Regions from separate parts of the Metabacillus indicus genome, predicted to be linked through region 1. Evidence: riboswitches for the same ligand, from Rfam matches in the RefSeq annotation. Region 1 holds a riboswitch; the other holds the start of a gene.
What was found. A riboswitch is a leader RNA that binds a small molecule or an ion and turns the genes downstream of it on or off. The one in region 1 is predicted to bind cyclic di-AMP.
Positions count from the first base shown of each region.

Region 2: another riboswitch for cyclic di-AMP. It lies ahead of ACK1LH_RS13825 (cation:dicarboxylate symporter family transporter); the one in region 1 lies ahead of ACK1LH_RS18030 (hypothetical protein).

Region 1 covers NZ_CP176757.1:3,508,968-3,518,169, forward strand. The annotation lists gene ACK1LH_RS17995 (amino acid permease) at 1-468, shown strand, start outside; gene ACK1LH_RS18000 (CBS domain-containing protein) at 500-916, opposite strand; gene kdpDN (KdpD-like non-kinase potassium sensor) at 933-2,084, opposite strand; gene kdpC (potassium-transporting ATPase subunit KdpC) at 2,168-2,752, opposite strand; gene kdpB (potassium-transporting ATPase subunit KdpB) at 2,772-4,841, opposite strand; gene kdpA (potassium-transporting ATPase subunit KdpA) at 4,916-6,592, opposite strand; gene ACK1LH_RS18025 (potassium-transporting ATPase subunit F) at 6,611-6,691, opposite strand; gene ACK1LH_RS18030 (hypothetical protein) at 6,811-7,194, opposite strand; cyclic di-AMP (ydaO/yuaA leader) riboswitch at 7,293-7,443, opposite strand; gene ACK1LH_RS18035 (hypothetical protein) at 7,500-7,889, opposite strand; cyclic di-AMP (ydaO/yuaA leader) riboswitch at 8,252-8,388, opposite strand; gene ACK1LH_RS18040 (DUF2294 domain-containing protein) at 8,748-9,125, shown strand.
Region 2 covers NZ_CP176757.1:2,684,668-2,707,510, reverse strand. The annotation lists gene meaB (methylmalonyl Co-A mutase-associated GTPase MeaB) at 1-648, shown strand, start outside; gene ACK1LH_RS13890 (BrxA/BrxB family bacilliredoxin) at 725-1,162, shown strand; gene ACK1LH_RS13885 (transporter substrate-binding domain-containing protein) at 1,407-2,183, shown strand; gene ACK1LH_RS13880 (amino acid ABC transporter permease) at 2,263-2,922, shown strand; gene ACK1LH_RS13875 (amino acid ABC transporter ATP-binding protein) at 2,915-3,637, shown strand; gene ACK1LH_RS13870 (aromatic acid exporter family protein) at 3,764-4,747, shown strand; gene ACK1LH_RS13865 (L,D-transpeptidase) at 4,775-5,284, shown strand; gene prli42 (stressosome-associated protein Prli42) at 5,310-5,402, opposite strand; gene mce (methylmalonyl-CoA epimerase) at 5,585-6,001, shown strand; gene ACK1LH_RS13850 (acyl-CoA carboxylase subunit beta) at 6,004-7,551, shown strand; gene ACK1LH_RS13845 (M20/M25/M40 family metallo-hydrolase) at 7,570-8,694, shown strand; gene msrA (peptide-methionine (S)-S-oxide reductase MsrA) at 8,759-9,286, shown strand; gene ACK1LH_RS13835 (hypothetical protein) at 9,395-9,571, shown strand; gene ACK1LH_RS13830 (hypothetical protein) at 10,195-10,425, shown strand; gene ACK1LH_RS13825 (cation:dicarboxylate symporter family transporter) at 10,463-11,725, opposite strand; cyclic di-AMP (ydaO/yuaA leader) riboswitch at 11,814-11,954, opposite strand; gene ACK1LH_RS13820 (DNA polymerase IV) at 12,144-13,385, shown strand; gene gndA (NADP-dependent phosphogluconate dehydrogenase) at 13,490-14,902, shown strand; gene ACK1LH_RS13810 (YqaE/Pmp3 family membrane protein) at 15,001-15,183, shown strand; gene ACK1LH_RS13805 (VOC family protein) at 15,351-15,779, shown strand; gene ACK1LH_RS13800 (MFS transporter) at 15,922-17,289, shown strand; gene ACK1LH_RS13795 (DUF2185 domain-containing protein) at 17,739-18,368, shown strand; gene ACK1LH_RS13790 (hypothetical protein) at 18,638-19,282, shown strand; gene ACK1LH_RS13785 (MFS transporter) at 19,386-20,624, shown strand; gene ACK1LH_RS13780 (SDR family oxidoreductase) at 20,681-21,712, opposite strand; gene ACK1LH_RS13775 (SMI1/KNR4 family protein) at 21,937-22,728, shown strand.

The DNA.
Region 1 (9,202 bases):
GGCTGGATTCTGCTTTCTTCTGAAGTGCCGTATCAGGCTGCGAAGTCAGGCATCTTCCCGGCATTCTTTGCAAAGACCAATAAAAAAGGCAGTCCTAAAAATGCCCTGCTGATAACGAATTTAATGTCGCAGATCTTTATTTTTTCAACGATTTCAGGGACCATCAGCGAAGCATATACGTTCCTGACAACGTCAGCTACACTTGCTTATCTTTTCCCGTACCTTGTCTCCTCCATCTTCTTCCTGAAGCTGATCGCTAAAGGAGAAACGTATGATCTGGTAAAGGGTTCACGTGTAAAAGACGGGATCATCGCGTTCATTGCCTGCTTGTACTCTGTCTGGGTGATCGTCACCGGAACAGCGGACCTTAAAACATTTGCTCTGGGCGTAGGCCTTTTCCTTGCAGGCTTTGTGATCTATCCTTTCCTTGTAAAGTACATGAAAAAAGAAGAATCTGCCTCTGCTTAACCAAAAGGGCTGCATCCATTATGCAGCCTTTTTAATTTGCTGCCGGAGCAAACATCTGGCTTGCACAATACTCAATGATTTCCCTCCTTCTTATGATTCCAATGAAGATTCCTTTGTCATCAGTCACTGGCACAAAATTCTGTTCCATGGCCCTTGTAATAATATGTTCCATCTCAGCCTGAATGGAAATGGGCTCGTTTTTGCGGTGAAAAGGGATTTCCGTCAGCCGGATGTTTTCTGTGTTATGAAAATTCAGGTTTGGGGTATTTTTCAGCTTCCAGAGCAGATCTCCCTCTGTCAGCGTCGTGACATATTTCCCTTCTTGATCAAGCAGAGGGACCGCTGAATAGCGGTGGTATTCCATCTTTTCAAGCGCCTGACGCATCGTCGACTGGATAGGCAAATAGACAACTTCCTTTTTTGGAATCAGGAAAAAAGCAATATTCATTTCTTAAAAGTCCTCTCTATATTTTTCCATCTGACACAATGTGAATATCAATGTTTTCTGTTTTTCTCATAATTGTATTTACGATAGACCCTTTTCGGATTTCCTCCCATCTTGTTCTTGCTGACTGCCCCAGCAGAATTTGAGTCACATGGTATTTCGTTGCTGTTTCTATGATGATGTCTGCAGGTTTACGGTTCCTCTCATGCTCAAGCAAAAAGACCGCATTGAATTGAGAGGACAGCAGCTTCCACCTTTCCATTTTTTCTCTCATCTCCTGGGTAAATGATTCTTCCGGTAATTTTGCTGCATGGAGGATAAAAAGCTGTGCACGGAGCCGGTTCGCCATCCTCCAGCCTCTTCTGATGAGTTTTTCGGCTGTAGGGCCGTATCCCACGCAGACAAGTATTTTTTCATGTACGCCTATGGGACCATATGAAAGGTTTCCGCTGATCTGCTCCATTTTTTCATCTACATCGTCCGCCACTTCTCTAAGGGCGAGCTCCCTTAAAGCAGAAAGATTGGGAACGGTAAAGAAATGGGAGAGACTTTGCTCTATCTTGTCAGAGCCGTAAATTTTACCTTCTGACATTCTTTTTCTCAGCGTTTCAGGCGTCACATCAATCAGCTGGATTTCGCTTGCTCTTTGAACAAACAAATCAGGCACGCGTTCGCGCACCGCTACTCTCGTAATTTGCTGAACAATATCATGGACACTTTCCAGATGCTGAATATTGACGGCGGACATGACATGGATGCCTGCTTCCAGTATTTCTTCTACATCCATATACCTTTTAAGATTTTTAGAGCCTGGTATATTGGTGTGGGCAAGCTCGTCAATAATAACAACCGCCGGCTTTCTTTCAATAATGGCCTCCACATGCAGTTCTCTGAAAATGCTTCCCTTATATTTCATCTCTTTAAGCGGGATGACTTCAAGGTCTTTTATCAGATCCTCTGTTTCTCTTCTTCCATGACATTCAATCAGACCGATGACGGCATCAATGCCTTCAAGCTTTAAATCATGGGCATCCTGAAGCATTTTATACGATTTTCCAACCCCTGGGGCAGCTCCCACATAAAGCTTCAGTTTGCCCCGGTTCATTTCTGCAATTTCATCAAGCAGCTCCTGCGGGGTTTTTCGCCTGAAATATGGATGGTTTTCCGTCATATTTTCACCTCCTCTATGATAAGCGCGTCAGCTGTTTACAAACATCCAGCCTCAGCTTAATCGGCAGCTGAGGCGGATCTTATTTATTGTTTCATCATGTTTTTTATGTCCAGATTCAATTTAAGAACATTCACTCTTTCTTCTCCAAACAGTCCAAGTTCCCTTCCCTGCACATGTTTTTCAATCAGTTTTTCAAGTTCAGCTTTGTTAATTCCTGTTTCTTCTGAAACCCGATCGAGCTGCACGTAGGCTGCTTTTGGACTAATATGCGGATCAAGACCTGAGCCTGAATTTGTCAGCAGGTCATTCGGTACATCGCTGATTTTCGTTTCAGGATTGTTTTTTTTCCACTCTATTATTGATTCCTTCGTGCGATTCAGCATATCCTCATTGGATGGTGCATAGTTGTTGGAGCCTGATCCTGCACCGCTGTATTCAATGCTTGAGACTCTTCCGTGGAAATAGCCTTCTTCTGTAAAAGTCTGTCCCATCAGCTCAGAACCTATCACCTTATCATTCTCATCATAAATTAAACTTCCATCTGCCTTATGAGGGGCAGCCGCCTGGGCAATTCCTGTTACCGCAACCGGATATACCAGGCCGCAGAAGGCCATTAACACAAGAGTCATTCTGATAATCGGCCCTATTATTGATTGTTTTTCTTCCATTGTATAAACCTCTTTTCTTCTATATAAATGCAGCAAGGCAAAGATCGATCATTTTAATGCCGATAAAAGGAACCAGCACTCCTCCGAAACCGTATACCAGCAGATTTTTTCTGAGCAGGGCATTTGAACTCATCGGTTTATAGCTGACACCTTTCATTGCGAGAGGAATCAGGATCGGGATAATAACTGCGTTAAAAATCAAGGCCGACAGGATCGCAGAGATTGGCGAATCAAGTCTCATGACATTCAGCATATTCATTTCCGGAATGGCGAGCATAAACATGGCTGGAATAATGGCGAAATACTTGGCAATATCGTTTGCAATACTGAAGGTTGTCAGTGCTCCGCGTGTCATCAGCAGCTGTTTTCCAATTGAGACGACTTCAATGATTTTCGTTGGATTGGAATCTAAATCCACCATATTCGCCGCTTCTTTTGCAGCGGCCGTTCCGCTGTTCATGGCAAGACCTACATCTGCCTGTGCAAGTGCAGGGGCATCATTTGTGCCGTCACCCGTCATGGCAACAAGCTTGCCCTGTGATTGTTCATATTTAATGACTTCGATTTTGTCCTCAGGCTTGCACTCTGCAATAAATTCGTCAACACCCGCTTCTTTTGCGATTGTGGCAGCTGTGAGAGGATTATCTCCCGTACACATAACGGTTTTAATCCCCATGCTGCGCAGCATGTTAAACCGCTCTTTCATTCCGGGCTTCACCGTATCTTTCAAATAAATTAATCCGAAGATCTGATCATTCATGGCTACAGCAAGCGGCGTACCGCCGGCCTTAGAAATGTCATCCGTTTTTTTATCAAGATCAGCAGGGATGACTCCTCCATGTGACAGAACCCATTTCTTCACGGCATCCACCGCGCCTTTTCTTACTGTCGTCCCATCAGGCAAATCCATGCCGCTCATACGTGTTTCGGCTTTAAACTCAATGAACGTTCCTCCATCTGCAAGATCCGTTCTGTATGAAAGCTGCTTGTTCTTTAACAGCTCAAGAACCGATCTTCCCTCTGGTGTTTCATCTTCAAGCGAACTGATGGCTGTCCATTGGGCAAGGTCCTGCATCGGGGCATTGCCCACAGGAATGAACTCACTCGCCATGCGGTTCCCGAATGTAATCGTACCTGTTTTATCCAGAATGATGGTGTTTATATCACCTGCAGCTTCAACGGCTTTACCAGACATCGCAATGACGTTAAACTGTGTTACCCGGTCCATCCCGGCGATTCCGATCGCGGAGAGCAATCCCCCGATTGTCGTGGGAATCAGGCAAACCAGCAGTGCAATCAGAACAGGTATTTCAAGCTGAAAGCCGAGATAATTCGCATAAAAAGGAAGTGTTACAACGACAATCATGAAAATGAGTGTCAAGCTTGTTAAAACCGTATTCAGAGCAATTTCATTCGGTGTCTTCTGACGCTCGGCCCCCTCAACAAGAGCAATCATTTTATCAAGGAAGGATTCGCCCGGATCACTTGTGATTCTCACTTTAATCTGATCGCTTACCACCTTTGTTCCTCCTGTTACGGAGTTGAAGTCTCCTCCCGCTTCCTTAATAACAGGAGCAGATTCTCCTGTAATGGCTGATTCATCAACAGATGCAAGACCTGAGATAACCTCACCGTCCCCTGGAATAAACTCTCCCTGTGATACAATAACCAAATCTCCTTTGCGGAGCGAAGCGGAGTCAATTTTTTCAATCTCTCCATTAGGTTTAAGGCGATTGGCCGTCATTTCCTTCTTGGAATTTTTCAGCGAGTTTGCCTGAGCCATTCCCCGTCCTTCTGCCAAAGCTTCAGCAAAGTTAGCAAATAACACGGTGAACAAAAGAATCAGTGAGACCGTTAAATTAAACGTCACGTTTACTTCTGCAGATCCAAAAGCAGAAGGTGCAAAAGTGAGCAGCAATGTCAGGAAGAAACCAATTTCTACAATAAACATGATTGGATTTTTCACCATGATTCGCGGATCAAGCTTAATAAAAGATGCCTTTATTGCGTTTCCAATCAGCCCTTTATCCACTTTCGTTCTGTATTCCGGCTTCTGATCTTCCGGCTCTGTCTGTCTTGCACCTTCCATCTGATCATACCTTTCAGCAGCCTTCACTGCGGTTGCTAATGATGTCTTACTCATTTCGGATCCTCCAATTAGGTTTATAAAGTTAAAAACTCTGCGACCGGTCCTAAAACCAGTACCGGGAAGAATGTCAATGCCCCTACAATAAATACCGCTCCGACAAAAATGGTGCCAAACAAACTAGTATCTGTACGGAATGTTCCGATGGTTTCCGGCACAAGCTTTTTAGCAGCTAATGATGCTCCAACAGCAAGCATGGCAATGATGCCAAAGTATCTGCCGATAAACATGACGATTCCAGTTGAGATGTTCCAGAACGGAGTGGCATCTCCAAGACCTTCAAAGCCTGAACCATTATTGGCTGCAGAAGATGTGTATTCATAAAGAACTTGGGAAAGCCCATGGAATCCCGGATTTGAAATACCGTCAGATCCTAGCGGCGTATAAAGCGCAAGGGCTGTTGATCCCAGAATCAGAAACGGATGAATCAGCAAGGTAACAGCGATCAGTTTCATTTCTTTTCCTTCTATTTTCTTGCCAAGGAATTCTGGCGTGCGCCCTACCATCAGGCCAGATAAGAAAACGGCGATGACAGCGTACATGATGATATTCATAAAGCCAGCTCCAATCCCGCCGAAAACCGTATTCAAAAGCATATTCGACAAGGCCAGCATCCCTGTGATGGGAGAAAGCGTATCATGCATGGTATTAACCGCTCCTGTTTCAGAAGCTGTTGTCACGATTGCATAAAGAGCAGATTGTGCCGCACCAAAGCGGACCTCTTTGCCTTCCATGCTTCCTGATGCCTGCTCAAGGCCTGCTTCAGCCAATCTTGGGTTACCCTGATATTCAGATAAAAGAGCTGTTCCAAGAAAGACCACGAAAATCATGGCCATTGCAGCAAATAGGATTCTGCCCTGCTTTGCGTTTCCGACCATTTTTCCATACGTGAAAGGAAGGGCTGTCGGAATCAGCAGCATCAAAAGAATTTGCAGCAGGTTGCTAATCCCGTTAGGATTTTCAAAAGGATGGGCTGAGTTGACACCGAAGAATCCTCCTCCGTTGTTGCCCACTTCCTTAATGGATAAAAGAGAAGCAACAGGGCCCATTGCGATCGTCTGATCCGCGCCTTCTACGGTTTTTGCCGTCACACTTGAATCCAGCGTCTGAGGAACACCAAGAAAAACAAATACCAGACCCGTTACAAAGGCTATCGGCAAAAGAACACGAGTAATGGAACGAATTAAATCTACAAAGAAATTTCCAAGAGGGTTGCCTGAAAGTCCTCTTATTAATGCAATGGCTGCAGCAAATGCTGTAGCAGGAGCGACAAACATCATAAACGTAATGCCGATCATCTGAGAAAGATAAGATAATCCGCTCTCTCCGCTGTAATGCTGAAGATTTGTATTGGTCATAAAGCTGATGGCCGTATTAAATGCAAGTGTCGGATCCATTCCGGCAATGCCGCTCGGATTCAGCGGAAGCGAACCCTGAAAACGAAACACAAGGTAAACGATAAAAATCATGAAAATATTTGAAATCAGTAGAGCAGAAGCATATTGCCTGAAACTTTGAATCGTTTGTTTGATTCCGCTTAGTTTATAAACCGCATGTTCAAAAGGGCCAAAAAAAGCATCAAGTTTCGTTGTTTCATAAGAAAACGCACGCGCAATGTAGTTGCCTGCAGGCTTTGCCAGCAGGACGACAAGCGCCAATGTCAGGATAATGGAAAGTATGGATAGTACACTCAATGTCTCTTCCTCCGCAAGTTAAAATTTTTCAGGGTTTACCAATGCATAAAGCAAATAGAGCGTGATGGCGGCGATTCCGCCGAGCAAAACAATCGTCACTTTTCTTCCCTTCCTTCAGTCACAATCTTTTCAGACCATTTTACAAGTCCTGACATAAGCAGCGTTAAAGCTGCAAATGAGAGAATCATGATACTGTCAAGCATTTAAATCCCCCGTTCTTATTGAATCAGAAATTTTACGTTATCCAATCTTGAATACATGACATGCTGAGCGCCGAGCAATTCATAAAGCTTAGCCGGATAATTCGCTCTTTTTGTAATCACCGTAATCGGCGCCCTGACACTCGCTTTGAGTATTTCCATCAGCCGGCAGGTCTCAGCTATTTTGTCTTCGAGCAAAAGCACTCGTGAAATGGGCTCGTTTATAATCAGGTACTGTGCATGTTGCTTAATAAAATAAATGGTTTTAAACCCTTTGGTTCTCAAATGACTTTCTACACTGTAATCTCCGGTAATAAATGACAGAGATGAATTCTCCGGGAGAATCTCATCCAGGCAGCCAAGCCTCGTATAGCTCGGAATGCAAATCAGCATCGTTTCCATGACGTTCCCTTCCTTTTCAAATCAATAAAAACCGCGGAAGAGGGTCTCTTCCGCGGTTTTTAGGCATCACTTAAAAAGCATGCCGCACCTGCGATTTTGATTTCCCTCACTGCGCTTTCGGGGTTAGCTGTCGGATTCGGGCTATGAGAGCTGCCCTGCCACCTTTTCAGATGGATTCACCCCAAGCGGCTGTATGCCGCAGAAGATTGGTTCCCCCGATTTCATTGTGAAATTAAGCGTCCAGGTATTCAGTTCTGATTTGACATCTCTTTTAGAGATCCACCTCCTTAAATCATTCTCGTATTTTAACCTTGCTTCATTTCGCCAAGCCAGTACGAGCACGTTCCAGGCTTGCTGAAAATCACGTATCGTGCTCCCAGTTTTTTATATAGGTCATAGTGTCTGCTGTCATCTGTCATCACGATAATCCGCATCGTGCCCAGATCTGAGAAAAAGGCTGTTAATTCAAATCCTTCATTGATCGAATCCGATATAACATAAACAGAACGATAATTTGAAAACTTCTTTTCCAATTCGATCAGGTTATCCATTCGTGTGTTTCCATCTCTAGAGTTCGACAGTTCACACGCATACTGCTCATAGTTCATGACATCTGCAAATCTTCTATTCACGCTTATACTCTCTACGACAGAACCGAATAAATCTCCCTTGCCTATAACCAGTGTGTGATTCATCGTCATCCCCCGCACATCCATGTATAACGGTATTTTTCCCCTCCTGCCGGCTCTACCCCTATTGGATGAAGCAGCCCAAGTGTAAAAAAAAGAGACCAATGCTTACCCTTCCCCAAACAGATCCATATCCAATCAAATCAGCAGAATAAGCTAGATTGATCTACATATGGCTGTTTTGGAGAAAAAGTACTCATTGGTCTACTTAACGCCCAGCAAGCCGAGGCCCTCTTTGCGTTCCGTCTTCCGTTTTTTCCTTTTTCGAATGAATTGCATGCATCAAAAAGACCTTTTACAGTCCCCAGGCCTCTTCTCTGCCTTAAAAAAGGGCAGTAAAAAAAAGACTCCTGTTAAGGCGGTCTTTTGACCTCCTTCGCTTTAGCCGACGAAGTTAGCTGACGGGTAGGATGGCGAAAGATCTCATCCTTCCTGCAAATGCAGAATTAACCCCAAAAAATTGGTTCCTCCGCTCCCGAATCTCGGGACTAGGCCGTTATGCAATTCGTGATTACGTGATTATCTTACTCCCGCGGTGAGATCGTGTAAACAGGGAAATACACCGAAAATCAGGTGAATTATACTGCTTTCGCCTTTCATTCTCTCTATTACTCTTATTTGCTCATGTTATTACAAAATTTAAGTCTTTTTTTTAACGATTGCTGCAGCATATTACCAGCATACTATTCCCTATCATTTACAGTTTGCTATTGACAGGGTCTGGGTGTGTAAGTAAGATAAACTCGTCAATATATGCAAAGCGCACTCACCAGCAAGATAAGATTTTGTCATTGTATGACGGTGGATCTGCGCAACTGCAGCAGCAATGTTAATCAAAAGCATGTTTGCCGGGGGTATATTCATATGGCTGTGTCGCCAAAAAAAAAATTAGAAATGGAACTTAGTGAAGCCTTTATTAAGCTTCAAAGAGACTTAATTGGACGCGGTCCTCAGGAGACCAGAACCTACATTGTCCATGATATGGTGATCGCGAGGTTCAAAGGTGTTCTCACAGTTGAAGAAAAACACCTGGTTGAAAACGAGAATGGCAGAAAGCTTGTGAAACAAATGAGACAAGTCCTGCGTGAAATGTACAGTAAAGAGTTTGAGGAAATCGTAGAAAGATGCACCGGGTGCAAAGTGCTGTCCAGCCACAGCGACATCAGCACCAAAATGGGGGAACGGATTGAGGTTTTTGTGGTAGATAAGGATTTAGAGCGTTCTCTCGAATCAAAAGGCTAAAAACCGCATTTCAAAAGGAGTATGCATAGCCCGCATACTCCTTTTTTCTATGTATTCAACTATTTTCCACCTCATTT
Region 2 (22,843 bases), 820 kb from region 1:
AATCCGGATGCCTTTATCCGCCCTTCCCCGTCCGGCGGAACCTTGGGGGGAGTGACAAGAAAAACGAGAGAATCCATCATTGTCTGCGAAGCGGCTGGCTATGACGTCATCCTGGTCGAAACAGTGGGGGTAGGCCAGGGGGAATTTGCGATCAGAGGAATGGTCGATTTTTTCCTTCTCCTCGTTCTTACCGGTGCAGGTGACGAGCTTCAGACGATGAAAAAGGGAATCATGGAGTTGCCGGACCTGGTTGTCGTCAATAAAGCGGATGGAGATAACGTAAAGAATGCAGAGAGAGCAAGGCATGAGTATAATCAGATTCTTCACTTTCTGACATCCTACACAAGAGGATGGGAAACAAAAGCTGTCACGGCTTCTGCCATTCAGGAAAAAGGAATCGAAGAAATATGGGACACTGTCACGGCTTTTCTGGACACAACAATGAAAAGCGGCGTGTTTGAAAAAAGAAGACAGCTTCAGCAAAAAGAGTGGCTCTATGAGATGATTCAGGAACAGCTTAAGCATCACTTTTTTCAGCATCCATCGATTAAAGGAACGATGCCTGTCCTCGAACAGGAGGTCATCAGCGGAAAACGCCCGGTTTCTGGAAGCGTCAAAGAGCTGATCACGGCCTTTTTAGAAGGGTGAGTCTTGCATTTAGGTAGTTTTTTTCAAAATCTACTGGTAGAATAGATGTATAGTGTGTATAAAGGAGATGCAACCAATGAATATTGATTTTAATATGTTTATGAACGATGTCGTGGCTCAGGCACGAAAAGAGATTACGGCTGCAGGCTATACAGAGCTGAAAACACCTGAAGACGTTGAAGAAACGTTTAAAAAAGAAGGAACAACGCTTGTTATGATTAATTCCGTTTGCGGATGTGCAGGAGGAATTGCCAGACCGGCAGCTGCTCATTCTGTGCATTATGACAGACGTCCAGACCGACTTGTAACGGTTTTTGCCGGACAGGACAAAGAAGCGACTGCATACGCCCGAGACTTTTTTACGGGTTATCCGCCATCATCTCCATCTTTCGCCCTGCTAAAAGATGGAAAACTCATGACTATGGTCGAGCGCCACGAAATTGAAGGACATGACCCAATGAGTGTTGTAGCAAAGCTTCAGGAAGCATTTGACCAATATTGCGAAGAAATCTAAACTGCCGCTTATGCGGCAGTTTTTTTTTGCGTAATCATATTTTTCCATAGTTTAACATTCTTTCTTACTATAATATTCTTGCATAAAAATAAATTATTAAAAGATATATTGCATATTTATAAGTCTGTGTTAAAATACATTTATTCGGATATTTATTCGCGAAAAAAGTCTTGTAAATTATTATTCTATAGAACATAATATTATTAAATTTAGAATTTTAAGAAAATAACGAGGGGGAAGTAAAATGAAGAAGTTTGCACTATTTTTGATTTCGATTTTGGTGATTGGAGTTCTTGCTGCCTGCGGTTCTTCAGAAACATCCGGCAAAGAGGAGAAAAAAGTCCTAAAAATGGCAACATCAGCCGATTATCCGCCATTTGAGTACATTGACACAGCAAAAGGAAGCGAAATTATCGGTTTTGACATCGATCTTGCAAAAGCAATCGGCAAAGAGCTTGGCTATGAAATTGAAGTTCAGGACATGGATTTCACAGGATTGATCCCAGCGCTTCAAGCCAACAAAGCTGATCTCGTACTTGCAGGAATGACGCCTACTGAAGAACGTAAAAAGAGCGTAGATTTCTCAGATGTTTATTACACGGCAAAGCACATGATTGTGACTAAAAAGGGCAGCGGCATCAAGTCCGTTGAAGATCTTGAAGGCAAAACAGTCGGTGTTCAGCTTGCATCCATTCAAGAAGGCAAAGCAGAAGAAATCGCTGAAACAGTTAACATCAAAGTAGAAAACCGCAACAGAATCCCTGAACTGATTCAGGAAATGAAAGCTGGCCGCTTTGATGCAGCAATTATTGAAGACACAGTAGCAAAAGGCTACTTCAAAAATGACAAAGAGCTTGAAGGCACAGTCATTGAAGACGGTGAAACAGAAGAAGCTGGTTCAGCAATCGCATTCCCGAAAGACAGCAAATATGCTGAGGAATTCAACAAAGTGCTGAACGAAATGAAAGAAAACGGCGAACTTGAAAAGCTTGTCTTGAAATGGTTCGGCGGAGAAGAATAAGCAGTCAATTCAGGAAAACGTTCAACACACGAATGTTGAACGTTTTTTTGTTTAACATGAGAAAGGAGTGTCGAAATCAATGAATCTGGATTTTCCGGCGATAGCGCCCTCGATACCGTTTATCCTACAGGGGATTCCGGTAACACTTAAGATTGTCGGCCTTTCTGCACTGCTCGGTTTTACACTGGCTGTCATTCTTGCTCTCTTTAAAATCAGCAGAATCAAGCCGCTGATGTGGTTTGCGGATGCATACACATCCATTTTCCGCGGTACACCGCTTATCCTGCAATTATTGATCATTTACTACGGTGCGCCTCAGATACTGGGCTTTGAAATTGATCCATATCCGGCTGCAGTCGCAACCTTCGCTCTTAACTCAGGAGCATACATCTCTGAAGTAATCAGAGCAGGCATCATGGCCATTGATAAAGGGCAGCGTGAAGCGGCTATGGCTCTTGGCGTTCCATATTCAAAAATGATGAAAGACATTATTTTCCCTCAGGCGATCAAAAACATTCTGCCTGCTTTAATGAACGAATTTATCACCCTTACAAAAGAATCAGCCATCGTGACGATTATCGGAGTACAGGATATTATGAGAAGCTCCTACATAGTCGGAGGCCAGACGTACCGCTATTTTGAGCCGATCTTAATTGCCGGCCTCATCTATTATGTCATGGTCATTATTTTAACGGTTCTTGGCAAACTTGTTGAAAGGAGAATGGCGCGCAGTGATTAAAGTGGACAACCTTCATAAATCATTCGGAAAATTAGAAGTGCTCAAAGGCATCTCAACACACATCGCAGAAAAAGAAGTTGTGGCCATCATCGGCCCGTCCGGTTCAGGGAAATCCACCTTTTTACGGTGCATGAACAGGCTTGAGGATCCGACGAGCGGCCATATCTACATTAAAGATCAGGATATTACAAATCCGAAAACAGACATCAACAAAGTCCGCCAGAATGTCGGAATGGTGTTTCAGCACTTTCACTTGTTCCCTCATAAAACGGTTCTTGAGAATTTAACGTATGCACCTCTTACCGTTAAAGGAACTTCAAAAAAAGAAGCAGAGGAACAGGGGCATGAACTTCTTAAGAAAGTCGGACTCGCAGAAAAAGCGCATGAGTATCCAAACCGTCTGTCGGGAGGACAGAAACAGCGTGTTGCCATTGCAAGAGCACTCGCGATGAACCCGGAAGTGATGCTGTTCGATGAACCGACATCCGCACTTGACCCTGAAATGGTCAAGGAAGTTCTTGAGGTCATGAAGAATCTTGCTTTCTCAGGTATGACGATGGCCATCGTCACGCACGAAATGGGCTTTGCAAGAGAAGTGGCTGACAGAGTGCTATTCCTTGATGAAGGAAGACTTGTAGAAGACGCTGCTCCGAAAGACTTCTTCTCAAACCCGAAAACACAGCGTGCTCAACTATTCCTTGAAAAAATGCTATAATGGCTACTTAGAAAAAGGTGATCATCATGATCATCTTTTTTCGTTTTTATCTTTAAGCCTGCAATTGGGCAACGTATGAAAAAGGATATGAAACCTCATATCACATGAAACGCAAGGGGAAGACGCATGTTTAAAATTGGTTACCGCACACTCAAAACAGCACTTGGTGCAGCCATTGCCATCAGTCTTGCCGAGCTTTTCGGACTGCAGAATTTTGCATCTGCCGGCATACTGACGATTCTATGCATCCAGGTGACGAAGAAAAAATCGCTTCAGACCTCATGGGCACGCTTTTTTGCCTGCCTAATCGCCATCTTATTTTCCTTTGTCTTTTTCGAAGGAATCGGCTATCATCCATTTGTCATCGGCCTTTTGCTCTTATTTTTCATTCCCGTTACCGTTCTTTTAAAAGCCAAAGAAGGGATTGTGACAAGCTCGGTCATCATCCTTCATCTCTACACTGCCGCCAATATTACGTTTGATCTGATCATAAATGAGATTGCGCTGATTGCTACCGGTATAGGGGTAGCGCTTATCATGAACCTTTACATGCCGAGTGTAGATAAAAAGCTGAAAGAATATCAGCTGGAAGTGGAAGACCGCCTCTCGAAAATCTTCATTGAAATTGAGGAATATCTGCTTTCGCATGACAGTTCGTGGGACGGAAGGGAAATCACAGAAACAGCCGCCATCATCAACGAAGCAAAAACGCTCGCGTTCAGAGATGTAGAGAACCATTTTATGAGACATGAAAATCTCTACTATCATTATTTTAAGATGAGGGAAAAACAGTTCGAAATCATTGAGAGGGTCCTCCCGATCATTGCCTCGATTAAAGTAACCGTCGATCAGGCGGAGATTGTGGCGGACTTTATCCGTGAAGTGAGGGAAGCGATCCATCCCGGCAACACCGCTCACAAATTTCTTGTAAAGCTTGCAGAGATGAGAGAGATGTTCGAAGAAATGCCGCTTCCCGAAACCCGTGAAGAATTCGAGGCACGGGCTGCGCTTTTGCATTTTGTCCGTGAGATGGAACAATATCTTGTGATAAAAAGTCAATTTAAAGGTATGTCACGCAAGAATGAAATGAAGCCTGCAGGAGCATCCTAATTCAAAAAAGGGTGATAGACTTTGAAAATGGTGTTCCTGCTCATAATGTTCCTGTCTCCGCTTTGGCCGCTCGGAGAAAATCCGTCTGTCGGCGATCCGTACCTCATCATCAATAAGCAGACGAACGAACTTGCTTATATTGATAACGGACAAATTATTAAAACCTTTGATGTGGCAACAGGAAAAAACGAGAATCTGACGCCTGAGGGAGAATTTACGATCACAGTCAAGGCGGCAGAGCCCTATTACCGGAAAAAAGACATCCCCGGCGGAGATCCGAAAAATCCGCTCGGCACAAGGTGGATCGGCTTTGACGCCGAAAACACAGATGGACGAATATACGGCATTCACGGCACAAACAACGAGGATTCCATCGGATCCTTCGTCACCCAGGGCTGCGTGCGCATGTACAACGAAGAAGTCGAAATCCTCTTTGAGCACATTCCGGTTGGAACCAAAGTGTTTATCACTAAAAACGGCAAGTCCTTTGAAGAAATTGCAGCTGAAAAAGGAGCAATTAAAAAAGGTGATTCCTGAAGGGAATCACCTTTTTTGGCGTCTATTAGAACCACATGCTCATCCCCGCCAACAGCGTTGTTGCCAGCATGACGAAGAGCATGAGATAGATAATGGCTTTTTGAAATCGTTTAGACATTTCGTTCACTCCATTTCAGAGGGTTTGTCCTTCTATTCTAACGCGGATAGGAGGTACGGACAAGGGAGGAGATATGAACAAAGATGGACATTTTTGCCCGAAAAAGAAGGAATTTCGTCGATTGGCAAAGAAGTATGTCATGTTCACGATGTTAAGCGTTTTCATCATGAGGAGGGGAAGAAATGGTCAAAAAGGTCGATCACATTGGGGTAGCCGTCCATTCAATTGAAGAGGTGCTTCCTTTTTATCAGGAAACACTCGGGTTAAAACTTGAAGGAATGGAAACGGTAGAAGAACAGGGAGTCAAAGTGGCTTTTCTGAAAGCAGGCGAAACGAAAATTGAGCTGCTTGAGCCGGTTTCAAAAGAAAGTGCTGTAGCCAGGTTCATTGAAAAGCGCGGAGAAGGCATACATCATTTGGCTTTGGCAGTAGATGATATAAAAATGAGGATTCACGAATTGAAAGAACACGGAATCAAAATGATAGATGAGACTCCAAGAAACGGTGCAGGCGGTGCCTCCATTGCTTTCCTGCATCCAAAGGCTGCAAATGGAGTGCTGGTTGAACTATGTGAAAAGAAAGGAGGAACTATCTCATGAACATTGATATCTTTGAGAAGATTAACGAGCTGTATGACCGGAGACGGGAAGTTGAGATGGGCGGCGGGGATGAGCGTATTGATAAACAGCACGAAAAGGGCAAGCTGACTGCACGGGAGAGAATAGACCTTCTGGTGGATGAAGGCACGTTTGTTGAAATGAATCCTTTCATTGAGCACCGCTGCAATGATTTCGGGCTGAGCGGGAAAAAAGGGCCGGGAGACGGAGTTGTGACCGGCTACGGAAAAGTGAACGGACGTCCGATTTATTTGTTCTCTCAGGACTTCACGGTTTTTGGCGGTGCCCTGGGCGAAATGCACGCCAAGAAGATTGCTGCAGTCATGGATCTTGCCGCAAAAAGCGGGACGCCGTTCGTCGGCTTGAATGACTCCGGAGGTGCGAGGATTCAGGAAGGTGTGGTATCATTAGATGGCTACGGGCAGATTTTTTACCGGAATACCATCTATTCAGGTGTCATTCCGCAGATATCTGTCATCCTCGGCCCATGTGCAGGAGGAGCCGTATATTCTCCGGCCATCACCGATTTTGTGTTCATGGTTGAAAAAACAAGCCAGATGTTCATAACAGGACCTAAGGTCATTGAGACCGTGACCGGAGAAAAAATCAGCTCAGAGGATCTGGGCGGGGCCAAAGTACATAATACGATCAGCGGGAATGCCCATTTTTCCGGACAGACGGAGGAAGAAGTGCTTTCCCAGGTGCGAAAACTACTTACATATTTGCCGCAGAACAACCAGGAAAAAACGCCGGTTCTGCCGCATGAAGAAGAGTCTGACTACAGGCCGAACCTGACGGACTGCATTCCGTTTGACGCCCTTAGGCCTTATGACGTCAGAGTGGTCATAGAGGAAGTCGCAGATGCAGGATCTTTTTACGAGGTTCAAAAAGACTTTGCCAAAAACATTGTTGTCGGGTTTGCGCGCATCAAAGGAGAAGTTGTGGGCCTTGTCTGCAATCAGCCGAAATATATGGCCGGCGGGCTTGATATCGATTCATCTGACAAAGCATCCAGATTCATTCGCTTCTGCGATTCATTCCAGATTCCGCTGATTACTTTTGAAGATGTGACCGGCTTTTTCCCGGGAATTAAACAGGAGCACGGGGGAATTATCCGCCACGGGGCAAAAATCTTATATGCCTACTCAGAGGCAACGGTGCCAAAGCTTACGGTCATTCTCCGCAAAGCATACGGCGGAGCGTATGTGGCGCTGAACAGCAAGTCGATCGGAGCGGATCTGGTTTTTGCATGGCCGAATGCCGAGATTGCTGTTATGGGTCCTCAGGGTGCTGCAAATATTATTTTTGCCAGAGAAATTGAAAACAGCGAGAACCCGGAAGAAACGCGGGCAGCCAAAATTGAGGAGTACCGCGAAAAATTCGCCAATCCTTACGTGGCAGCAAGCCAGGGGATGGTCGATGACGTAATTGACCCCCGCGATACAAGAATAAAGCTTATTCAGGCGCTTGAGATGCTGCGTACAAAGCAGGAACAGCGTCCTGCCAAAAAACATGGAAACATTCCGCTTTAAGCCTAGGAGGAAACAAAAATGATTAATCAAGAACGTTTAGTGAATGAATTTTTAGAGCTTGTTCAAATTGATTCCGAAACAAAATTCGAAACAGAAATCGCCAAAGTCCTGACTGAAAAGTTTGAAGCACTTGGCGTCCGCGTTGAAGAAGATGATACAACAAGTATTACTGGACACGGAGCAGGCAACCTGATCTGCACGCTGGATGCTGTAAAGGACGGCATTGATCCGATTTATTTTACATCCCATATGGACACAGTCGTTCCGGGAAAAGGAATTAAACCTTCTATTAAAGACGGATACATTGTAACAGACGGCACAACGATTCTTGGGGCAGATGACAAAACGGGATTATCAGCCATGCTTGAGGCAGTTCGTGTGCTGAAAGAAAACAACATCGCTCACGGGAAAATTGAATTTATCATCACAGTTGGAGAAGAGTCCGGCCTTGTAGGCGCAAAAGCGTTGGACGGTTCTAAAGTGACGGCTAAATTCGGTTATGCTCTCGACAGTGATGGAAAAGTAGGAACCATTATTGTGGCTGCTCCGACACAGGCAAAAGTGAGAGCTTCTATTTTCGGCAAAACGGCCCACGCAGGCGTTGCACCGGAAAAGGGCATTTCTGCGATTACGATTGCTTCAAAAGCCATTGCGAAAATGCCGCTTGGAAGAATCGACCATGAAACAACAGCAAACATCGGCCGATTTGAAGGAGGCACACAAACAAACATTGTGTGCGACCAAGTGAATATCCTGGCTGAAGCGAGATCACTCGTTCCTGAAAAAATGGAAGCCCAAACTGCTAAAATGAAAGAAGCGTTCGAAAGTGCGGCGGCTGAAATGGGAGGCCGTGCAGAAGTTGAAATCGAAGTGATGTATCCTGGCTTTAAGTTTGGCGAAGGAGATCACGTTGTAGAAGTGGCAAAGCGCGCGGCAGCAAACATCGGCCGTACAAGCGAGCTTCAGACAAGCGGCGGCGGAAGTGACGCCAACGTGATTGCCGGCTTTGATATTCCGACTGTCAACCTTGCTGTCGGATACGAAGACATCCACACGACAAATGAAAAGATGCCAATCGAAGAACTTGTCAAAACAGCTGAACTTGTGGTATCAATAATCAAAGAAGTAGCTAAAAGCGAATAAGTGAAAAGATGGCAGGCACATGGATTGTGTCTGCTGTTTTACATCATAGAAAGAGGTGCATATCATGGGAAGAAGAGAAAAGGCAACATTTGCAGGCGGCTGTTTTTGGTGCATGGTGAAGCCGTTCGACGAACAGCCGGGCATTATTGAAGTCGTTTCGGGCTATACGGGAGGAAACCTTGATAATCCGTCATATGAACAAATCAAAACAGGTGATACAGGACACAGGGAAGCGGTCGAAATTACCTTTGATCCGGATGTTTTTTCCTATGACACCCTGCTTGAGCTCTATTGGCCGCAGATTGATCCGACAGATGACGGCGGCCAGTTCTTTGACCGCGGCAGCCAGTACCGCACAGCCATTTTCTATCACACAGAAGAGCAAAAGCTGAAGGCTGAGAAAACAAAGCAGGAAATTGAAGCAAGCGGACGCTTTCAAAAACCTGTTGTGACTGAAATCCTTCCTGCCGCTCCATTTTATCCGGCAGAAGAATACCATCAGAAATTCTACGCGAAAAACCCTGAAAAGTACAAGCAGGAGCGCGAAGAGTCCGGAAGAGAAGAATTTATCCGGAACAACTGGAAGAAATAAAGCAAGCAAGCCCTCTGTTCATTTGGACGGAGGGCTTTTTCGATGTTCGGCTCTGTGTTTGTATTAAACCTGCAATGGGTATTTTCCATAATAAGGAGAGTGATTACAATGAATACATTTAATGAAAGTGCCATTGCATCATATGTGAAAACAAGAGCCGAAGAAAACTGCAAACTCCTCCAGGAGAACATGGAAGAGCTGGAAAGAGGAAAAATCCTCGGCAGAATGGAAGCTTACAATGAATTTCTGGAGCGGTTTGGATTTGATAAAGTAGAGTGCAAGTAATCAGGGTCAAGCGGAGCACATCATTCTTGTAAGGGATGATGTGTTTTTGAATTCGTGGAAGGAAGCTTGAGGCTAGCAGCATTAGAGAGTCATTTAAAGAGTGAATCGTACCCTCGGAAACTGAGAAACGATGTGAGAGGGTAAGCAAAGTGGTGAATCGTACCCTCGGAAACTGAGAAACGATGTGGGAGGGTAAGCAAATGTACGAATCGTACCCTCGGATACCGAAAAACGAACTGCGAGGGTAAGCAAAGTGGTGAATCGTACCCTCGGAAACTGAGAAACGATGTGGGAGGGTAAGCAAAGTGGTGAATCGTACCCTCGGAAACTGAGAAACGATGGGTGGAGGGTAAGCAAAGTGGTGAATCGTACCCTCGGAAACTGAGAAACGATGTGGGAGGGTAAGCAAAGTGGTGAATCGTACCCTCGGAAACCGAGAAACGATGTGGGAGGGTAAGCAAAGCAGTGAATCGTACCCCCGCAAACTGAGAAACGATGTGAGAGGGTAAGCAAAGTGGTGAATCGTACCCTCTGATACCGAAAATCGATGGGTGGAGGGTAAGCAAATACACAATCCATGTTCTCACGAGAGAGAACTTCAATAAAATCATGAGGAGCATAAGATGAAACATTTTTTTCAGGGGTTTTTGATTACAGAGATTGGATCATTTATTCTAATCTGTCTGGGGCTGGCACTCTTTGCAGAACTTTATCCTAACGAGGACCCGTCCGTAGGTGCCGGAGTCGGATTTGCAATAGCATTCGGATTTGTGTTTTCTGCACCGGTTGCTGCCATGATCGGGATTGTTGGAGGAGTGCTTACATATGTATTCAAGAAGTACAATAAGAATTAACAAAACCCCCGGGACATTTTCCGGGGGCTCAACTTATTTATGCACTTGCTTTCATGACTTCATTCGCTTTAATCCGGTTATACTGGCCTTCGGATTTCGACATCACGATGGCAGCAAGGGTATTGCCGACAAGGTTGACAACTGTGCGGGCCATATCCATGATGCGGTCCACCCCTGCAATGAAGGCAAGTCCTTCTGCCGGAATGCCGATTGTTCCGAGAGTGGCAAGCAGAACGACGAAGGATGTTCCAGGAACGGCAGCCATTCCTTTAGACGTAACCATCAAGACTAAAATCAGAGTCAATTGCTGAACGATTGTCAGTTCGATGCCGTAAACCTGTGCAAGGAACAAGGCAGCGATGGCCTGATAGAGGACTGATCCGTCAAGGTTAAAAGTGTATCCAATAGGAACGACGAAGGACACAATTCCTTTAGGGCATCCCATCTTTTCAAGCTTTTCCATGATTCGGGGCAGGACAGTTTCAGAACTTGATGTACTGAACGCAAGCAGCAGCTCGTCCTTAATGTAGCGAAGCAGGGAAAAGATATTGACGCCTGCCCATTTGGCAACTGCCCCTAGTACTACAATCAGGAAGAAAATCAGGGCAGCATATACTAATAGAACCAATTTTCCAAGTGAAAGCAGTGAGTCAATTCCGAATTTCGAAACGGTTACTCCAATCAGGGCGAACACGCCGAGAGGAGCCACTTTCATCACAAGGTTGACGACGTGGAACATCGCGTGTGAAACACCGTCAAAGAACTGAAGGACCGGCTTTCCCCGTTCTCCGATGGCTGCTACGCCAAGTCCGAAGAGGACGGAGAAAAAGATGATGGCAAGCATATCGCCTTCTACGACAGATTTAAAGAAGTTCGTCGGCACGATATGAAGGAACGTTTCGGCAACCGATTTTTCACTTTGTTCTTCAGATGTATCGACATACTGCTGGATATCTGTTTTTTGGGCAGATTCAAGGTCAACTCCTTGCCCCGGCTGAAAGACGTTTGCAAGCAATACGCCGAGGACAATCGCAACAGTTGTAATGATTTCAAAATAAAGAATGGTTTTTCCGCCGAGTCTTCCAACGTTTTTTCCATTCCCAGCACCTGCAACTCCAACGATCAGGCTAGAGATAACAATCGGAATGACAATCATTTTGATCAAACGCAAAAACAAATCTCCAAGCGGCTGCAAAACTGCGGCAACTCGGGGGTCATTAAACCAGACAACACCTACTAAAATACCTAAAGTCAAACCAATAAAAATTTGGGAAGCCAGTCCCAAACGAATTTTTTTCATAGAAGAACCTCCTCTGAGATGTAAGAATTCTGAAAATACAAAAAAAGACCAATCTAAAGTAAGAAAGGTCTTTAATACACAATTAAAGTCTTTCTCCCAATAAAGCAGACGAGGTTAACTGTCGGATTCGGGATTGAGAGTTCCCTTCCATTTACGGATTCACCCCAAGGTAAGAGCCTTACCAAATGCATGATTCCCCCGCTCTGAATAGATTAAGCTTGTTATGAAATTTAACGGACCGTAAAAACACACAAGATATAATTTACTTGTGATAAGGGGAATCTGTCAATTGTTTTATAAAAAGTAAGAAAGGATCAAATTTTTGCGCTTTTCTAATTCCGCCCCCATCATTAGCGGTTCATCTGCTGACTGTGATAAAATTGAGGCACTATAACAGTTTGGAAAGAAGTTGAACGGCATGAAACAGCAGAGCGGTCCAAGGGTCATTCTCCATGTGGATATGAACAGTTTTTACGCATCTGTTGAGATGGCGTTTGAGCCTGAACTGAGGGGAAAGCCGCTCGCCATAGCCGGAAATGTGGAAGAGCGGAAGGGTATTGTTGTGACGTGCAGCTATGAGGCAAGGGCCAGAGGCGTGAAAACAACCATGCCGTTGTGGCAGGCGAAGCGCCATTGCCCTGAACTGATTGTCAGGAAACCGAATTTTGACCGGTACCGGAAGGCATCCAGAGCGATGTTTGACCTTTTAAGAGAATTTACGGATCTGGTTGAGCCTGTCTCTATAGATGAAGGGTATTTGGATTTGACGGAATATTTGAAGGAAGGCAATCCGCTTCAAGTGGCAAAAACGATTCAGCAGCGATTGCTCGAAGAACTGCTTTTGCCTTCAAGTATCGGCATTGCACCGAATAAATTCCTGGCCAAGATGGCTTCCAATATGAAAAAGCCCCTCGGCATCACCGTCCTCAGAAAGAGGGAGCTTCACGAGACACTGTGGCCGCTTCCAGCAGGCGAGATGCACGGAGTGGGGGAAAAAACGGCAGAAAAACTTCTCACCATCGGCGTCAAAACAATCAAAGATTTGGCTGAAGCCGATCCGATTTCATTGAAACAGCTCCTGGGCATAAACGGTGAACGGCTGAAAAAACGGGCAAACGGCATAGACAGCAGAGAAGTTAACCCGGACAGCATCAATGATTTTAAGAGCATAGGGAATTCAACCACTCTCTCCAAAGATTCAAGCGATGTGCGCGTCCTGTATGATACCCTGAACCGCCTTTCCCAGTCAGTCAGCATGCGGATGAAGCGGAAAGAGGTGCTCGGAACAAAAATCTTTATTACGATCCGCTACTCAGACCGGAGCACATTTACCCGCAGTCGGACAGTCAATAACCCGCTTGGTGAAAAAGAAGAGCTGTACACTCACGCCAAAGAGATTTTTGACAGGCACTGGACAGGAGAGCCGGTACGGTTGCTCGGGGTGACGTGCCAGGACCTTGTCCCAAAAGGAGATGCCTATAAACAGCTGGATCTGTTTTCTTTTCAGGAGGATGCAAAAAAAGAGCCGCTTTATAAGACGATTGAAGACATCCAGAAAAAATTTGGCGAAAGTGTCATAAAACGCGGGATGAAAGCGGTCCGCCTGGAAGATGATAAAACAAGCGGGACAAGTTTCAATAAAGATTTTTTAAGGGAATGAGACAAGGCGCTTTTCTTGATAAAAGCAAGGGCACTGTGTTATTTTACAGAAGGAATGCATATTCATGCGAACAACGATATTTGGGACAGAAAGGGAGTATAAACATGTCTAAACAGCAAATTGGCGTTATCGGTTTGGCCGTCATGGGCAAAAACCTCGCTCTTAATATAGAAAGCCGCGGCTATTCGGTGGCCGTTTATAACCGCTCTTCAGATAAAACAGAAGAAATGCTGAAAGAACACAGCGGCAAGAACCTTACAGGTACATACAGCATTGAAGAGTTTGTTCAGTCTCTTGAAACACCGCGCAAAATTCTTCTTATGGTAAAAGCCGGTTTTGCAACAGATGCAACGATTGAGCAGCTTCTTCCTCATCTTGATAAAGGCGATATTCTGATCGACGGAGGAAATACACTTTACACAGATACACAGCGCAGAAACAAAGAGCTTGCTGAAAGCGGCATTCACTTTATCGGCACCGGCGTTTCAGGCGGAGAAGAAGGAGCCCTTAAAGGACCTTCCATCATGCCTGGAGGACAAAAGGAAGCATTTGAACTTGTAAAGCCGATTTTCGAAGCGATTTCTGCAAAAGTGGACGGAGATCCATGTACAACTTACATCGGTCCGGACGGTGCCGGCCACTATGTGAAAATGGTGCACAACGGCATTGAGTACGGCGATATGCAGCTGATTTCAGAAGCTTATTTCATCCTTAAAAATGTTCTTGGTTTATCTGCACAGGAACTCCACGAAGTATTTGCCGAGTGGAATAAAGGCGAGCTTGACAGCTATCTGATTGAAATCACGGCTGACATTTTCACAAAAACAGATGATGAAACAGGCAAGCCGCTTGTCGATATGATTCTGGATACAGCAGGACAAAAAGGAACTGGAAAATGGACAAGCAAAAGTGCCCTTGATTTAGGTGTTCCGCTTCCGATTATTACGGAATCCGTATTTGCCCGCTTCATCTCTGCCATGAAAGATGAGCGTGTAAAAGCGAGCGGCATTCTCTCAGGTCCTTCTGTGACACCATATGAAGGAGACAAAAAAGAACTGATTGAAGTTGTCCGCAAAGCGCTTTACATGAGCAAGATCTGTTCTTATGCCCAAGGTTTTGCCCAAATGAGAGCAGCTTCTGAGGAATACAACTGGGATCTTCAGTATGGCGACATCGCGATGATTTTCAGAGGAGGATGCATCATCCGTGCAGCATTCCTTCAAAAAATCAAAGATGCGTATGACCGTGACGGCGAGCTTGCAAATCTTCTGCTTGATCCTTACTTCAAGGAGATTGCAGAAAGCTACCAGGGAGCTCTTCGCAAAGTGCTGACAGTTGCTATTGAGCAGGGTGTTCCGGTACCAAGCTTCTCAGCTGCCCTTTCTTATTATGACAGCTACCGCACGGCTACATTGCCAGCAAACCTGATTCAAGCGCAGCGCGACTATTTCGGAGCGCACACTTATCAGCGTACAGATAAAGAAGGCATTTTCCATACAGAATGGATGTCTAAGTAAAAACAGAACACGGGGCCTTGTGCTCCGTGTTTTTTGCTGTTTCTAAACCGCTGAATCGGGGTAAAATGTTACGGATAAGAAAAGAACGGGGTGATGTGATGCTTTATTTATTGGCGATTTTACTGCCGCCTGTTGCCGTACTGTTTGTCGGCAGACCGTTTCAGGCGCTGCTTAACCTGATTTTGACGCTCATTTTTTATCTTCCGGGAGCCATACACGCCGTGCTTGTGGTGAAGGATGCAAAAGATGAGAAGCGTATGAAGAAGTACGGAGTGAGGTAACTTAAAAAAGATGCTGACTCTGAAGGAAATTAGCCCGCCTCTAGAGAAATAGAGGGACGGGCTTTATTTATTGCATCTTTTAAAAAGGGTGTAGCAAAAGGCAGCTGTACATGGTATGATAATACAGAACAAATGTTCTTATTAAATTTATGACGATGAGGTGTAACATGATCACATCAGTAAATCCTTACATTGTGACAAATGGAAATGGTCAAGAGGCAGTGAAGTTTTATGTGGATGCATTAAATGCTGAACTTGTTTCGATTCAAACATTCGGGGAAATGCCGGAGGATCCGAATCATCCTATTCCCGCTGATGCAAAGGACCGTGTGATGAATGCACAGTTCAAAGCGGGCGATACCCTCATGATGCTGTCAGATACGTTTCCCGGAATGCCTTATACTCTCGGTTCGCAGCTTTCCATTGCGATTCATATTGATTCAGCAGACGCAGCGAAAGATGTATTTGAAAAACTTTCAGCAGGCGGAAATGTCACAATGCCTCTTCAGGAAACATTCTGGAGTCCTGCATACGGTCAGGTTAAAGACAAATATGGTGTTGAATGGCAAGTATCTGCTGTTAAAGAAAACGAATAATATGACTAAAAGAGAGCCCTTCTTGGTTAAGAAGGGTTTTCATCTTTTTACAGAACCGATTGAAGCAAATCGGTTGACTATACAGGCTGTAAGAGTATATATTTCTTTAGGTATACGAAATAAAAGCTGAGGGCGGGATAGAATGTCAACGATAATAGAAGAAAGACCGCCAGCAGTTCCTGGCTTAAAGTACGAAAACAGAATTGTATGGCTGTGGAGTTTAACCGTATGGCTCGTTGTGATGAACACGACGATGTTTAATGTCGCTTTGCCGAGCGTGCTTCGCGATTTGAGCCTTTCATCCGGCACTGCATCCTGGATTGTGTCAGGATACTCAATCGCTTTTGCCATCTCGACTCTCACTTACAGCCGTTTATCAGATTTTATTCCGATCTCAAGGCTGCTTGCAGTCGGGCTTGCCATGCTTGGTGCAGCATCCATTATCGGTTTTATTTCTCATAACTTTTATCTGCTTTTATTCGCGAGAGTTCTTCAGGCAGCGGGAGCAGGGGCTGTGCCTGGTCTTGCCATGGTTTTGGCGGGTAAATATATTCCCATTTCCAGAAGAGGAAAGGCAATGTCGCTGATTTCGTCTGCCGCATCGCTCGGTTTTGGACTTGGACCCGTTATTGGAGGAGCCATTACAACCTATCTCGGATGGAATTACTTATTTGTCATCACCGCATTTGTTGTCCTGCTTCTTCCCCTGTTTAAAAAACTGCTTCCTAAAGAGGAAGTCCATAAGGTACACTTCGATTCAACCGGAGGATTGCTGACAGGACTCGGAGTTACGGGGCTGCTGCTCTTTTTATCCACCATGTCAGTGCCTCTTCTCATTGGCTCGCTGGCCATCCTGTATCTCTTATGGAGGCATATACACAAAGTCAGCCTGCCGTTTGTGCAGCCTTCGCTGTTTAAAAACAGACAGTATGTGAAGCTTGCTTTATCAGCATTTTCAGGATTTATTCTTCATTTTTCAGCGCTCTTTATGATGCCGATCATCCTGACAGAGCTGTTTGAAAAAGATCCGGCTGCCATTGGTCTGATTATCTTTCCTGGTGCTATCCTTTCAGCGGTTGCCGCACAGTTCATTGGGCGGCTGATCGACAAATTCGGAAATATACCGTTAATTTCCTTTGGCCATGTGATGCTCATGATTTCACTGCTGATTCTGGCTTTGTTTTCAGGAGAAAATCCATATGCGATTTTGGTTGCCTACATGTTTATGAGCACAGGTTTTTCAAGCCTGACCTCAAGCATTGCAAACGAAGCATCCCGCATCCTGCCGGAGGATGAAATCGGTTCAGGCATGGGCCTAATGCAGCTGATTCAATTTTTCGGCGGAGCATTTGGTGTCGCACTGTCAGGTCTCTTGATTGAATGGCAGCATGGTGTTTCTGGCGCAGCTGTTTACACTAACATCTTCTGGGGAATGACGTTGCTTATTGGAGCTTCCGGCATGATTTTCTTATCGTATGTTCGAAGAAATGCAAGATTGCTTCAAAGCTGAATAGGTAAAGAGACTGGGACGGAAATAAATTAGGGTGAATTTGAGTTTAAACTACTCAAATTCACCCTTTTTTCATTCATGCTCTTTCTTTCGTGCGGTATAATCAGCGGCTGGTTGTCAAATGGCATAAGAAACAAGTGTCTTCTACAGGATAACCTCTGCACAAATGTTTTATCGTTCCGCCGTTTTATCAACATAAATAAGTTCTCTTACCCCTATACCATGTAATTTCCGAGAGATTTTTTACCTAATTAACATGGATCTGCTTTATGGCAGAGAGACGTCAATTTTTTGCAATACACAAGACTCTTTGTAATCTGCTAAAATTGAGAAGAACTTGCTATAGATAAATATGCTTTACAAAAAATTGTACCTTCAGCTCAACGTCTATGAATTACAAATAAGGTTATAGTAAAGAATTCATTTTTTTGGTCAAGGGGAGAAATAGAATGAACTGGTACTTAGATAATGTCTATGACTTAAACAAAGAATCACCTTATACATTTTATGTCCCAAGTTCAGAAGTGCTGGACAAACTAGTTGTTGATGACTATGTAAAGTTAATCTTTGTAACTGAAAAGGCTGAGGATGATGGATATAGAGGAGAGAGAATGTGGGTTCAAATCACCAGCATAAACGGAAAAAAATTTAAAGGCAAACTGGATAATGAACCTCATCGTTTGCCTTTGGAAATAGGTGATGTGGTATCATTCGGCGTTGAAAATATCTGCGATACAGAATACCAAGACCCAAATTCATCTAAATGGGATTTTTATTTTGACAGCTTAGTTACAGTCAGCGAAGATGTACTTGAAAGAGAAGAATTCAACTTTTTGCTGAGAGATCATCCAAACGGTGAAGAAGATTTTGGATGGTCTATATTCAGCGGCTACGAAGATGATGACTATTTAAGTGATTCCGAAAACTTTCAAATTGTATCTATTGGAGTAATCTTGAATTTTGATGATTCCATATTAGAATTTATCCATGAGCCACCTTTATGTGCATATGAAAGAAATGATAATGGAGTATTTTATAAGATTGATGATTACGATTGGGAAAGTTATTTAAACGGTTAGTTGAAAAGAAGTGACTTCCTCTTATATATGTAAAACTGTCATGCATCCTTAATTTTGTTGTAACAGTAGTAGAGCCACCACTTTTACCATAGGTGAATCCTCATTTGTGGCGTCATTCGCAGAAGTGCTTCCACTTTTATCTAAGGCGGCCCTTATTCGCAATGCTATTTACAATAGGGTCGCTGGAGATTTCAAAATTATCTGCATTTAAAGTGGTCAATATGTGATAATATAAAGTGAAAAATCACAATGATCGCGTGGAGATACATGTGGAATCAAAAATTCAGTTGCACGAAATACAATCAAGGATATTCCAGCCAGCCCGTCATTTTCATCTGTGCATGGAAGAAATGAAGATCGCCTCGCAGCACGGTGCTGACATCGCAGAGAAATGGCAGGATGTGTTTACCCGCATCCTGGCTAAAGAAGAATACCCTGTTGTCCACCCAATTGGCCAAGAAACGTTTTCCCTGTATGCGGAATATGAAGCTGGCGTATTTGAGTACGCTTTAGACATAGATGGAGCTACAGCGTATATAAATAAAAATGGACTTAAAGCAGAGATTTTTGAGCCATCCCGTATCATTCACGCCGTTGATCAAGGGAATGTAAACACTGACCCTGCAAGAATAAAGCCCAATCACAAAAATCCTGTCATGATCCTTCAAAACAGCTTGCTTACAAACGGCAAGCCTTATTGCATAAACGGAAACCACCGTCTGACTGAGGCTTATAAATCGGGCTGTCAGCATATACAGGTGTATGTATTCAGAGAGATGGAAGCAGTTCCTCTTTTTTATGACACACTTAGTAAAGCCGCTTATTTCCTGGAGATTGACCGCAGACAAATTGCTGGAGACCTGCCCGCAGAAATAAATGCGAAGTCTCCGATGGTCAATTACTTCCTGGGATAAAGACATAGAAGGGTTCATTCATTCAGAAAGGATGAGTTCCATTGTAATCACACTTTCACTTACAACTTAAACTTAATTTAAGACAAGTGAAGGTGATTGACAGGTGAAAAACCATTCGTTTCATTTTTTGTGGATTGGCCAAACTTTTGCAAATGCTGCAGATGTATTCTATATAGTAGCACTGTTAAGTTACATGTATTCCATCTCAGGCTCAATCGCAATGACAGCAGCTGTTCCATTTGCTGTCACGCTGTCAAGGTTCGCAGGCGGTATGACAGCTCCGTTCATGGTTGACCGATTCTCTTATAAAACCATTCTTGTATACTCGCAACTGATTAAGACGTTATTTTTACTCATGCTTGCTGTTTGTTTGACTCTTTTTCCGGTGGCAAGAATCCTTATGGTTTTCCCTTTGATTTCAGTCATAGCTTTTTTTGATGGCTGGGCTGTGCCGATCAGAAATTCGCTCGTTCCGCATTTAGTTCCAGAGAATCGGATCGTCCGCGCTAATGGATTTATGGCGGTTGTTGATCAGCTTGTTCAGCTCGGGAGCTGGCCGCTTGGAAGTATCGCAGTTTCTGTTGCCGGAGGAAAAGAAGTACTATATTTCTCTGTACTGCTTTTTGCCGGTTCAACCATTATGATGTCACTCATACAGATGCAGCCTATCATCGAAAGCACTAACCAAATGGAAGGGAAGACAAAATGGAGCTCCATGCAGGAGGGCTGGAAGGCGATATGGAAAATCCCGTCCCTGCGAGTCATTTCTGTTGTTGATTTCTTTGATTCGATTGCACAAGTCGTATGGATTGCTGCTGTTCTGCTGGTTTATGTGGAAGAAGTGCTGAACAAAAGTGAAGCCTGGTGGGGCTATTTGAACTCTGCATACTTTGCCGGGCTGATTTTGGGCGGGCTTTTATGTTTAAAATTTGAGACCATTCTAAAAAAGTCAATCCGCTATGCAATCATTGCAGGTTCGACAGCCGGTGGGATCTTAACCCTATTGTTCGGTTTCACAACCACGGGGACCTCAGCGCTTCTGATTTCATTCCTAGTGGGAATAGGGAGTGAAATCAAGTTGATCGGTCAAATCACGCTTATACAAAATCACACAGAAAAAAAGCTTCTGCCGAAAGTGTTTGCGGCCAGGGACGCTATCTTGACTGGTGTATTTGGCATATCCAGTCTGCTGTACGGCATGTTAGCTGAAGCTTACGGCATTACCATCCTCTTTGTGCTGTCTTCCGTTATATTGATTGGTACAGGGATTTATTCTTTTACTGTGAGGAAGTATGTAAGATTTATAGAGCCTGATAAGTCCATTTATTCTTCCGTCGATTAAGGGAAAAGATAAAACAAAAAGATGATTTCGTTATGAAATCATCTTTTTTGGTTTAATTATGCCAGCAGGCCGTCAGCCTCAAGCTGCTCGTTCTGATCAATCAGCGTCGTTTTTAGACTTCTGTAAGTCATGCCAAGTTCATCAATGCTTTTTCTGTTATCAAAGCGGGCATTTACTCCAACGTTTTTGCTGACATACTTCCGTGTAAGACCGACTTTCGGTGCAATCAGCCAGATGAGCGGTTTAGGCACTTCGCGTTTTGGAAGAGGATAGTGATTTGGACGGTTTTCTTCAAATATTCGTGCCATATCGAGCAGGGAAGCTTCCTCGTTTGAAATCAAGTATCTGCCCTTTGCAGATTCAGTGAAGGCTGCAAGCACATGGGCTTTTGCAACATCACGCACATCAACGGTTCCGTTGATTAAGTTTGGCACACCGCTTTTAAAACCGCCCTTCAGAAGATCGAGAATCGTACTGATGCTCGTTGAATCTGAACGTTTTGAAAGAGACGGACCAAGAATAAAGGTTGGGTTAATGGTGACTAAATTAAAGTGCTGCTTGTCCGCCATTTCCCAGGCCGCCTTTTCAGCGAGTGTTTTTGAGTAGCTGTATGGCTGATGCGAAACACTGCTTGTTGTGTTCCAATCCTGTTCATTAAAAGAGGACTTGCCCTCCATATCCGCATTATCCCCAAAAATGGCCACTGCACTGCTCGTAAGGACAACCCGTTTCACTTCAGGTGAGCGTCTGACAGACTCCAGAACGTTTTTGGTGCCTTCCAGAGCCGGTTCAATCAATTCCTTTTGAGCATCTTTAAATCCGCTGATGAAAAAAGGGGAAGCGGTATGAAAGACATACTCAGTGCCTTTCACGGCTTCATCAAAGCTTCCTTTTTTCAGCAAATCCGCTTCATAGATTGTCAGATTTCCGGGAGATTCTTTCTCCGCATCCAGGAGATGCTGGTATTTTTCTTTCTTCGCTGCATCGCGGACAGTAATCCTTACATCATGGCCGCCATCAAGCAGCTCTTTAACGACCCAGGCTGCAACATAGCCGGTTCCGCCTGTGACAAGTACGGTTTTCTTCATTACAAAGATCATCCTTCCAACAATTATATGTTTAAGTGTTTAAACATATAGTAATATTAGTTGGTGGTTCTGTCAATGAATATGATTTGGTATCAAGCATTCTTTGTAGGATTGATTGAAGCTTCACGAGTATTTCTGTGTCTGAAAGAGGATAAGAGACGCAGTTGTTGAAGTATGTTATAGAAAAACGAAAGCTGTAATTACGATTAAGGAGTACATGAATCTTGAAAACAATCTGGCAAAAAGATGATGACTATTATACATTAATTACCTTAACAGATGAAGCAGTTCAACATGCCGAAGGAAAACTCAAAATAAGGCTGCCTAAATCCTATCTAGCTCTTCTTAAAGAACAAAATGGCGGTTCCCTTAATGACAAATCGTTCCCGACGAATGTCCCGACATCCTGGGCAGATGATCATATTCATGTAGGCTATATTTGGGGGATAGGTGAAAAACACAGTATTTTAAACAGTGAGTATTTGATAAGCGAGTGGGGACTGCCGCATAATATTGTGATTTTTTCTGGAGACGGGCATTCCTGGAGTGCTTTTGATTATCGAAAGAAGAAAGAAAATCCGCCAATTATCTATATTGAGGCTGATTCAGAACTAGTCATTGAACTTGCTCCGGATTTTGAAGCTTTTTTAAACAGATTGTATACCGAAGAAGAAACCGAGCATGATGAATTCTTTTATGAACAGAACCAAAGGGTTTGGACATATGAGGAACTCAAAGTCGCTTTTCTAACAAACATTGAACAAGAAATCATTCCTGCCCTGGATTATCTCTACTTTAATCCTGCAGGAAACGAACGCTTCATTGAGGAAAGTGTGATATTACTTCTGCAAAGTCCTATACTTGGGATTAAAGAGTTAGCTGTCACTTATGGCAACGGGTTTTATGAAAAGGGAGTTCTATCTTCTAAGGCAGTAAAGAAGATTGTGCTTTTGATAAGAAATGACAATGAAATCAAGGATTATGAGGAATTTTACTTCCGGAACCCTGTGCAGTAATGTGAAGTGGATGTCATATAAAGCATAAATTGATTAATGGAAAGGAGTGACATACATGAGTACTCTTTTAACTCTTCTCGGTGATATCTTTTCTGCTATCGCAGCATCTTTGTTG